Regions from separate parts of the Psychrobacillus mangrovi genome, predicted to be linked through region 1. Evidence: riboswitches for the same ligand, from Rfam matches in the RefSeq annotation. Region 1 holds a riboswitch; the other holds the start of a gene.
What was found. A riboswitch is a leader RNA that binds a small molecule or an ion and turns the genes downstream of it on or off. The one in region 1 is predicted to bind S-adenosylmethionine.
Positions count from the first base shown of each region.

Region 2: linked by a shared signal. The riboswitch ahead of WAX74_RS08325 (amidohydrolase) and the one ahead of WAX74_RS05145 (methionine biosynthesis PLP-dependent protein) in region 1 are both predicted to bind S-adenosylmethionine.

Region 1 is NZ_JBAWSY010000002.1:429,494-434,680, forward strand. Features, by position in the region: gene WAX74_RS05135 (GMC family oxidoreductase) at 1-1,423, shown strand, start outside; partial or broken gene WAX74_RS05140 (IS3 family transposase) at 1,521-1,658, opposite strand; SAM riboswitch class I at 2,062-2,168, shown strand; gene WAX74_RS05145 (methionine biosynthesis PLP-dependent protein) at 2,251-3,372, shown strand; gene metC (cystathionine beta-lyase) at 3,369-4,556, shown strand; gene WAX74_RS05155 (5-methyltetrahydropteroyltriglutamate--homocysteine S-methyltransferase) at 4,558-5,187, shown strand, end outside.
Region 2 is NZ_JBAWSY010000004.1:136,717-141,903, forward strand. Features, by position in the region: gene WAX74_RS08315 (PDZ domain-containing protein) at 1-522, shown strand, start outside; gene WAX74_RS08320 (CsbA family protein) at 532-789, shown strand; gene WAX74_RS08325 (amidohydrolase) at 1,426-2,661, opposite strand; SAM riboswitch class I at 2,776-2,882, opposite strand; gene WAX74_RS08330 (AzlD domain-containing protein) at 2,961-3,269, opposite strand; gene WAX74_RS08335 (AzlC family ABC transporter permease) at 3,274-4,002, opposite strand; gene WAX74_RS08340 (TVP38/TMEM64 family protein) at 4,116-4,712, shown strand; gene lepB (signal peptidase I) at 4,750-5,187, shown strand, end outside.

The sequences.
Region 1 (5,187 bases):
TTCCGGTGCACACTGGAACGGTCAAAACTTCCGTTTTCTACCATACGATTTTGAATTACGCTCTAAAACGATTGAAAAATATGGTGCGGATAAAATACCTGCTGACATGACTATTCAAGACTGGGGTATTACGTATGATGAGATTGAGCCTTATTATGATCAATACGAAAAAATGGCGGGGATTTCTGGTGAGGACAATCCACTAGGTGGTAAACGTTCTAACCCATTCCCTACTCCAGCGATGAAAAAAACAGAAGCGATGCGCTTGTTTGATGAAGCAACAAAACGAATGGGTTATCACCCTTACGTACAACCGTCTGCCAATCTATCAGAAAACTATACAAACCCAGATGGAATTTCTCGAGCAGCTTGTCAGTATTGCGGATTCTGTGAGCGTTTCGGCTGTGAATACGGAGCAAAAGCAGAACCTGGTGTAACTGTACTGCCAGTTGCAAAAGCTACGGGTAACTTTGAAATTCGTCCACATTCTGAAGTACGTCGTATCTTATATTCAAACGGAAAAGCTACTGGAGTTCTTTACACAGATTTAATTACCGGTGAAGAATTCGAGCAATCTGCGGATGTTGTCGTATTATCAGGATATGTATTTACAAACGTTCGTCTTCTTCTATTATCTGGTATTGGAAGACCATATGATCCAAACACAGGTACTGGAGTCATTGGGAAAAACTATGCTTACCAAATTCGTAAAGGTAGTTCAACAGGATACTTCGATGAGCATAAATTCAACAACTTTCTTGGTTCCGGCGGTTTAGGAATGATAATCGATGATTATAATGGAGATAATTTCGACCACTCCGATTTAGATTTTATCCACGGAGGCATGATTATCCTTGGACAAACTGGGCAAAGACCTATCGCAAATAATCAAGTCCCATCAGGCACTAAGTCTTGGGGTAAAGAATTTAAGGATGCTTCTATAAAATATACAAACGCATCCTTAACTGTCAAAGGTGAAGGCGCTTCTATGGCTTATAAACAACATTTCCTTGATCTGGATCCTATTTATAAAGATGCATTTGGGGATCCATTAGTTCGAATTACTTTTGACTTCGAAGAACAAGACCGTCAATTGACGAAATACTTGGCTGATAAGTGTGAAGGAATCCTCAAAGAAATGGGTGCAGATCACATCGATACTAGTAGAGATCTTGGACCATACAATGTGGCTGAATACCAATCTACCCATAATACTGGTGGTGTAATAATGGGTGCAGATCCTGAAACTTCTGCAGTCAACAATTACTCTCAAATGTGGGATGTAGAAAATCTATTTGTAGTAGGGGCATCTTCTTTCCCACAAAACGCTGGATACAATCCAACTGGTACAGTAGGTGCATTATCTTACCGTGCAGCTGAAGGTATTCTTAAGTATATGGAAAAAGGCGGATCACTTATTTAATTAATCATTACATTTCATAGAATTAGACAACAACAAAAAGCTACTCGCTTCTTTATATATCTAACCCAATAAAGTTAGACAAATATTTTAGGCTCCTTTAAAGGACCTGAGTTCGGTACTCTACTGGACTTAGGTCTTTTAACTTTGCCTTCATTCGTTTGTGATTGCAATAGATAGTCTTATAATTCTCAATGACTGCATTGTTTAAACAGTTATCCTTACGTGACATACTCTTTTGACCTGGTGCTGTTCTAATGTTTTTTAATATTGTCACATTGTTTACGACGTCAATCTCTTGTTCTAACATCTCACATCTTGCCCACTAACTTATGGACGTTTCATCACAGTATGAGCAATGATTTCACCAATAAACAAAATCACTACTACCAGCAATTCCAATTCCTAAAATTGAAGCAATGAAAAAAGGTCATTAATGGAGGAAAATTGGAAAAAAGATAGGTATCAATAGGCGCAATCAAAATTAGTAGAAGTCTCCAAAGGGCATTAGGTTTCTATACCGAAAAATTATGTACCTCCTTATGTACTATTTAGGGATTCTATTTTAAAAAGACCTTGTATTAATATACATCGCATGATAAACTAACTTAAATCAATTTTTTGAAAATTTTATATTTTATTTCTTATCAAGAGAGACGGAGGGATTGGCCCGAAGATGTCTCAGCAACCAGCCGAATGAAGGTGTGGTGCTAATTCCAATAGACGTTGATCGTCTTGAAGATAAGAAGACTAACTTCAGTATTTTATTGAGGATTCTCTTCTTATTAGAGAATCCTCTTTTTTATTTTAATAGCAAAGGATGAATAATGATGTCTAAAACGAGTATAGAAACTAAGCTAGTACAATTAGGAAACCAAAGTGATCCAAGGACAGGAGCTGTAAATCCACCAATCTATTTATCTACCGCATACAAGCATGCAGGACTTGGTCAATCAACAGGTTATGACTACACACGTACAAAAAACCCTACAAGAGCTATATTGGAAGAAGGTATTGCAAAACTAGAGGCTGGTGATGCAGGCTTTGCCTGTAGTTCCGGAATGGCAGCAATTCAATTAGTATTATCTTTATTTAAATCGGGAGATGAACTGATTGCCTCAGAGGATCTTTACGGTGGAACTTATCGCTTATTTAACCAATACGCAGATTCCTATAATATCCGCACATCCTATTCAAAGTTTGAATCGGTTGAACAAGTAGAGAACCTCATTACTACAAACACAAAGGCAATCTTTATCGAAACACCTACTAATCCATTAATGCAAGAAATTGACATTCAGCAATATGCGATATTAGCAAAAGAACATCAACTACTATTAATCGTGGATAACACATTCTTAACCCCCTACTTAGAACGACCAATAGAACTTGGTGCGGATATAGTTCTTCATAGTGCAACGAAATATATCGGTGGCCATAACGATGTCCTTGCTGGTCTTGTTGTTTCTAAGGGCACCAAAATAAGCGAAAAATTATTAATAAATCATAATGCAGCAGGTGCAGTTCTTTCTCCATTTGATTCATGGTTATTAATAAGAGGGTTAAAAACACTTCACTTACGAATGAAACAGCATGATGCAAATGCAAAAAAGATTGTGAAATTCTTACAAGAGGAATCGGCAGTAAAGGATGTTTTATATTCTGGGAAAGGCGGAATGCTTTCTTTTCGCTTACAAAAAAGTGAATGGGTTAATCCATTTCTTCAAAATCTTCAATTAATCGTTTTTGCAGAAAGCCTTGGAGGAGTTGAAAGTTTTATCACCTATCCAGCTACTCAAACACACGCGGAAATTCCAGAAGAAGAACGTACAGCACGCGGTGTCGATAATAGCCTATTGCGCTTCTCTGTTGGTATTGAAGAAGCAGAGGATATAATTGACGACTTAAAACAAGTTTTTGCAGTATTGGAAAGTGAGGTGTCCGTAAAATGAGTGTCTATAAAGAGTCGTTAGAAACAAGTATTGTCGTGGCATCAACTCGTGAGTATTCCGAGCGAAAAACTGGTGTTGTCAATGTACCGATTTACCTTTCCTCTACCTTCCATCAAGAAAGCTTTGATGAATTTGGGCCCTACGATTATAGCCGTTCTGGAAACCCAACGAGAGATGCTTTAGAAAAAACGATTGCAGAACTAGAAGGTGGCACTCGAGGATTGGCCTTCGCCTCTGGAATCGCTGCAATCTCTTCCGCATTCATGCTCCTATCCGCAGGCGATCATATTGTTATTACTGAAGATGTGTATGGAGGGACATTTCGTTTTGTAACCGAGGTTTTGCCTCGTCTTGGAATTGAGCATACATTTGTCGATTTCACTAATTTAGAAGCCGTAGCTTCTGCAATTAGATCAAATACAAAATTGATTTATATCGAAACACCTTCCAATCCATGTTTAGGAATTACTGATATTGCTGGTATCGTGGAGCTAGCTAAAGACAACAATTGCCTAACCTTTTTAGACAATACATTTATGACACCACTATACCAACGTCCACTTGACCTTGGTATAGATGTAGTATTACATAGCGCTACTAAATTTTTATCAGGACACAGTGATATAATTGCAGGTCTTGCTGTTACAAAAGATGAGGAACTAGGAAAACGATTAGCATTCCTACAAAATTCGTTTGGTGCGATTTTAGGTGCCCAGGATTCATTTTCACTTATTCAAGGAATTAAAACATTGAGTGTCCGATTTGAAAAATCAGCAGATTCTGCTCAACAAATTGCAAACTATTTAACGAATCATTCATTAGTAGAAGAAGTGTATTATCCAGGTCTATCAACGCATCCTGGATTTGAAATTCATGCACAGCAAGCAACAAGTCCTGGGGCTGTCCTCTCGTTCCGTTTACCTACTAAGGCAATTGCAAAAGCATTCGTGGAAAGCCTTCAAATTCCTGTTTTTGCTGTAAGCCTTGGCGGAGTGGAATCCATTCTATCCCACCCTGCACAGATGTCTCATGCCGCAATGCCGATAGATGAACGGGAAAAACGAGGAATTACAGATGGATTGCTTCGATTCTCGGTCGGAATAGAAAATGTAAATGATTTAATAGCAGACTTCGATCAAGCGCTTCAAGTAGCTGCAAAACAAAAAGAGAAAGTTGGAATTTAATATGACAAATCAATTAGTACTTAACGCACCTTTTAAAGCAGATCACGTAGGAAGTTTTTTACGTCCAGAACGTTTAAAGCAAGCACGTTTACAATATGAAAACGAAGAAATTTCTGCACAACAATTAAAACAAATTGAAGATGAAGAAATTACAAAGCTTGTTGAAAAGCAAATAAACGCTGGTCTGAAGTCCATTACTGATGGTGAATTCCGTCGTAAATGGTGGCACTTTGACTTTCTAGGAGGCCTGGATGGAGTAGAGTTTTACGAAACAGACAAAGGACTCTCCTTTAAAGGAGTACAGACTAGAGCACATGGCATTAAAGTAACAGGTAAAATCGGTTTTAGCTCACATTACATGATTGAACACTTCAAGTTTTTACAAAGTGTTGCTGGCGACTCTGTTGTGAAGTTTACTATCCCTAGTCCAAATATGCTCTACTATCGAGCAACGATTGAAGAAGGTATTTACAGCAGTGACGAAGAATTGTTTCAAGATTTAATCACTGCTTATCAAGGATTTATTCAAGCGCTGTATGATGAAGGGTGCCGCTACCTTCAAATAGATGATACTTCTTGGGCAACTTCTTTCTCTGAGGAAGGTATTACTTCTCTAAAAGAACGAGGTTTA
Region 2 (5,187 bases), on a different contig from region 1:
ATTGGAGAATCGACATTCTCATTGATTTTATTTCCCTTTGTAATTGGATTCCAGCAAAAAAGCAGAAAAACACTCGCAGTAGGGTTTTTCCCTGACCTAGGAAAAAGAGTTTGGCAATTAGGAATTGTCGTTGCTATAGTAGCTGCAGTTGGCTATTTTATGCCGTTAGTAAGTGGACTTGCTTTAATTCTAGGAGCGATTGCAAGATTAGTCATCTCCTACATAGCTTATAAAAAAGAAATGTCTGGAACGTTTGCTATCTCCCCGCAATCGGATGGAGTAATGATAGCAGGGGTACTTGCAGACTCTCCAGCAGAAAAAATGGGATTATTAATCGGAGAAAAGATTGTAAAAGTAAATGGACAAAAAATAACAAATGAACAAGAGTTTTATGAAGCAGTTCAAATCAATGCTGCACATTGTCGCTTAGAAGTAGTAGATATTAGCGGAGAACTCCGTTTACGCCAGCATATTTTGTTTAGACATGATCACTATCGTCTAGGCTTAATATTAGTAAGATAGGAGATAACTATGGAAACTCTATCAATACCAACTCAAGTAATATTAGCCATTTTTGCTCCGGCACTGCTCGTAATTCTTTTTACACGTGTTACCTTCAATCATTATGTTGCCTTAATATTAACCGTTGCCCTGTTTGCGGCATCTGTTTATGCAGGCTACACACATAGATGGTGGATCTATATAATAGACGCAGCATCGTTAACCTTAGGATTCTGGTATGCATCACATATGAAAAGTCGAGACAAAAAGAAGAAATCCACCTCTTAAATAGAAGAGGTGGACTCAGACTGTTGACAAACGCTCGCATTCTTCGTTGCTTGCACTTCGTTGTTAGCTCATGAACTTAAGTTCTATTCGCTTCCGCCTCGTGCTGGCGCGCCTCGAATGACAAGCGTTTTCAAGACAGTCTGAAATAATCCCTACAAACCAGTTTACTACAACTTGAATCCACCTCTTAAATAATAGAGGTGGATTTTCTCTCTTTTAACATGTAAAGATATAAAATTGTAGAAACTAATCTATAGGCATTTGCGTTGACAGTGCTAGTACAAGCTCATCGTAAAATTAATTTTACTGTCTCACACGGCACGTAATGAGTCTGGCAATGCATGAATTTATTCATTGAATTGCTTCAATTTCATTAGATATTTCCAGGATGTGCGCCTTATACGCCGCAAGAGCGCGAAGAATGAGACCCCCTAAAGGATGTGGGAGCGACAAAGGAGCGACTCATCATGCGGAGGCTCATGCGTAGCGTGCGGCAAGCGCACATCCGTTTTTAGCTCTATAAGTTGTTGTGAGTAAATCGAAATCGCAAGATATAGTCATCAAATCGCAAGATAACCTCTCTGTACCGCAAGATCAATCCTTCAAATCGCAAGATAACCTCTCTGTATCGCAAAATCAATCCTTCAAATCGCAAACATCCATACCATCTTCTTTTGCTTTTCGAGCAAGGGATGCATTAAAATCTTTTCGAATTTGATGTAATAGTTTCGCATCTGTTAAAATTCGATAACCGGTTGTAGCTAAAGCTTTTGCTCCTTTGATTAGGGCTTCATTAGCAGCTTCTGACTTGGCAGCTTCACGGAATTCTATTGTATGCGCAATTAAATCATCTGGCCCAATCTTAATGGATGGTCTTGCAGTTGGAACTACGTAGCTAATGTTTCCAACATCGGTGGAGTCGTTGTATTGTTTACTTTCAGTGTAGACGACTTCTCCAATTGCTTCTAATTCCGAATGGACTACCTCATCCAATACCGAATTAACTACAAAATCTTGAACTTCATTTTGAAAACGTTCGATTTTCACAGAAGTTCCTGTTATGAGAGTTGCCCCGTTAGCAATAAAACGAACTTTTTTGGAGATTTCCTCTGTTTCTTTCCAAGTCTTTGCGCTGATATGAAAGCGAGCAGACGCGAAGTAAGGAATAATGTTTGACGCATCCCCTCCATGCGTAATAATCCCATTAATGCTAACATTAGATGGTAATTGCGAACGAAGTGCAGAGACTCCATTGAAAAAATGAATGACTGCTTCCAAAGCATTTGTAACTATTTCAGGAGACGCTGTTGCATGAGAAGCTTCTCCTAGAAAATGAAAATCTAATGAATCCATAGCAAGTGTTTCAAGAGTCAAAGTAGTTTTTCCTGCTGGCCGAATTAATAGAGCTACATCTATATCTTCTATATAACCGTGCTTTATAAAATTTCCTTTTGCACTACCGTTTGATCCACCTTCTTCTGCAGGAGTACCAAGGACGATGATTCTTCCACCAGTTTCGTTTAGCAATTCTGCTAAGGCGATACTAGCAGCCACGCTTGCTGTACCAACAATGTTATGGCCGTCAGCATGGCCAATCGAAGGTAAAGCGTCATATTCTGCTAAAAAAGCTATAGTAGGTCCTTCGATACCGCTATCCCTCAAGGCAAAGAAAGAAGTTTCATGCCCTGCTATTCCTTTATTAACCTGAAAATCTGCATTTTCTAATAGCTTAATTAGTTTAGTACTAGCAAAAAATTCTTCGTTTCCAACTTCGGGGTTTGCATGTATTTGTTGACTCGTTTGTATATATATATCTTTGTTATCTTCTATTAGTTTATTGATATACTCTCTTTTTTCTACTAGAAAACTCACTTATATCTACTCCTTTTTCAAACATCAAAATTCCTACAAAGAAAAAAGCCCTCTAAATCTTATCTATACTGATAAGAATAAGAGAGCTCTTCGTTATTATCGAAAAACAATCTCTTCTCATCTTTCAAGCAAAAGTTGCTTGCAGGAATTGGCACAGTTTTCATTTAGAATCTGCTGCCGAAACGTCGTAGGGCCTGTCCCTCAGTTTCTCTCGATAAGAAAGCGTTGTATTATGTATATTTGGTAAGAATGAATTAATTCCAATATTAAGTAATTTATTCCTAGTAGTCAAGTAGAAATTAAAAAATAATACTATATACAGCTAAAACACCTATTGTTCCCAATACTACAATCATTACATTTGAAGTGATGATAGCAAGTGTAAATGCCACAACAGCTCCAATAATTCCAAATAAAATATTTCCTTCTTGCACATATAATATGGCTGGAAAAATTAAAGCCCCTAATACTGCATATGGAATATTACGTAATACTCCCGAAACAACAGGAGGTAACTCTTTACCCTCCAAAAAGGTTAACGGGAATGCTCTCGGAATATAAGTAACAATAGCCATCCCTAATAGCATCCACCAATACCATGCTTCCATTCAATTAAGCTCCTTTCGGTAAATCTCTTCCTCTCAGTCTAGTCCGCTTTTGATGTTTCGCATATATAACTTCGATAAAAATAGAGGATCCTAATGTAGCGACTAAAATAGCCCATCCTGTAGATAATAATCCTGTCCAATAAAAAAATCCGTTTATTAGAGCCGCAATAAGGGCGAGCATAACTACTTTACGATTTTCTCGCATAGATGGAACTAATAAACCAACGAACATTGCATAAAGAGCGATTGACATCGCCGCTTGTAAAAATGCTGGTAGGTTGGCACCAATAACATGTCCAAGTGCAGTAAAGATAACCCAACTTCCATATGCGATAACAGCTACACCAAATGCAAAAGATGTATGTATTTTTTCATCTTTTTGTGTCGCTAATACGGAGAAAGATTCATCTGTAATCCCAAATGCATAAATCCCTTTGATCCATCTTTTTTCACTATGCATCTTTTCATTGAGTGCTGCCGTCATTAAAAAGTGTCGAATGTTGACGACAAATGTATTTAAAACAATTAAAATAGGATCAACACCTTTTGTTATTAGCGTCAGTGACATATACTGAGCAGCTCCGGCGTAAACAAAAATACTCATTGCTGTTGCTTCTATTATGGAAAGTCCTGTAGTTTTGGCTAATAAACCAAAAGTTAATGCAACGGGAAAATAGCCGATAGCAATGCTTGTACCCGCTTTTAAACCCTTTACGAACGAATTATTATTCATTTAGATTTCACCACCTTAAAATAGTATAGTGAACAAATTATACTATATCTAAAAAGTTTTATATAGATGAAAAATGGGAAGAGTATAATTATACATAGAAGAGGAGAGTTACCATGCCAAGCTGGTTATCATTTGAAACTTTATCTAATTTAACACAAGATTACCGAGCACTTGGACCTCTATTTGGGCTACTACTACCTTTTCTTGAAGCATTTTTGCCTTTTTTACCTTTAGTTGTTTTTATCGTGGCGAATGTGACTGCCTACGGAATTTTGTTTGGATTTTTACTTTCGTGGGCAGGATCTGTCACAGGTGCTTATACCGTTTTTTTAGTTATAAGAAAATATGGACGAGCAAGAGTTCTAGGTTTTATTACGAGGCATGAAAGGATTCAAAAATTAATATTATGGGTAGAGAGAAACGGTTTTGGCCCATTATTTTTACTTATTTGTTTTCCATTTACGCCCTCCGCACTTGTGAATATTGTTGCGGGTCTATCTAATATGAAAAAAAAGACGTATTTATGGACAGTTGTCTTAGGAAAATTAATTATGATATTAGTGGTGAGCTTTATTGGCTCCGATATTAAAGCACTAATAACGCAACCATTAAGAACAGCAATAATGATAGGTATTATGGTTATATTATGGTTTGTTGGAAAAGCTGTAGAGAAAAAAATCGACAAGAAAGTAAATGCAGATTTTAAATAAATTCGCGATGATAGACGAAATACAAAGGAGAAAAGATTTGAGTAATACACAAAAAGAATTGCTAGAATGGTTAGTTGCCATTTTTATTGGAATTTTGTTAGTATTTTTTATTCGTTCTTTTATATTAACGAACTATGAAGTGGTCGGTGAATCAATGATGCCTACACTTCATGACAAAGATAAGGTTTTCGTCAGTAAGCTTGCTAATATAGACCGCATGGATATTATTATCTTTCATAGTGACCAAAAAGAAGACTATGTAAAACGTGTGATTGGTTTACCAGGAGATACAATCAAATATGAAAATGATAAATTATACGTTAATAATAAAAGGGTGGAAGAAAAATTTCTTGCGTCTTATCCTGCATATCAGAACCCGGAAGAAAATTTTACAGAGGACTTTGATTTAGATGAGTTGACTGGCACTAATAAGGTTCCTCCAAACAATTTATTTGTGTTGGGTGATAATAGAATA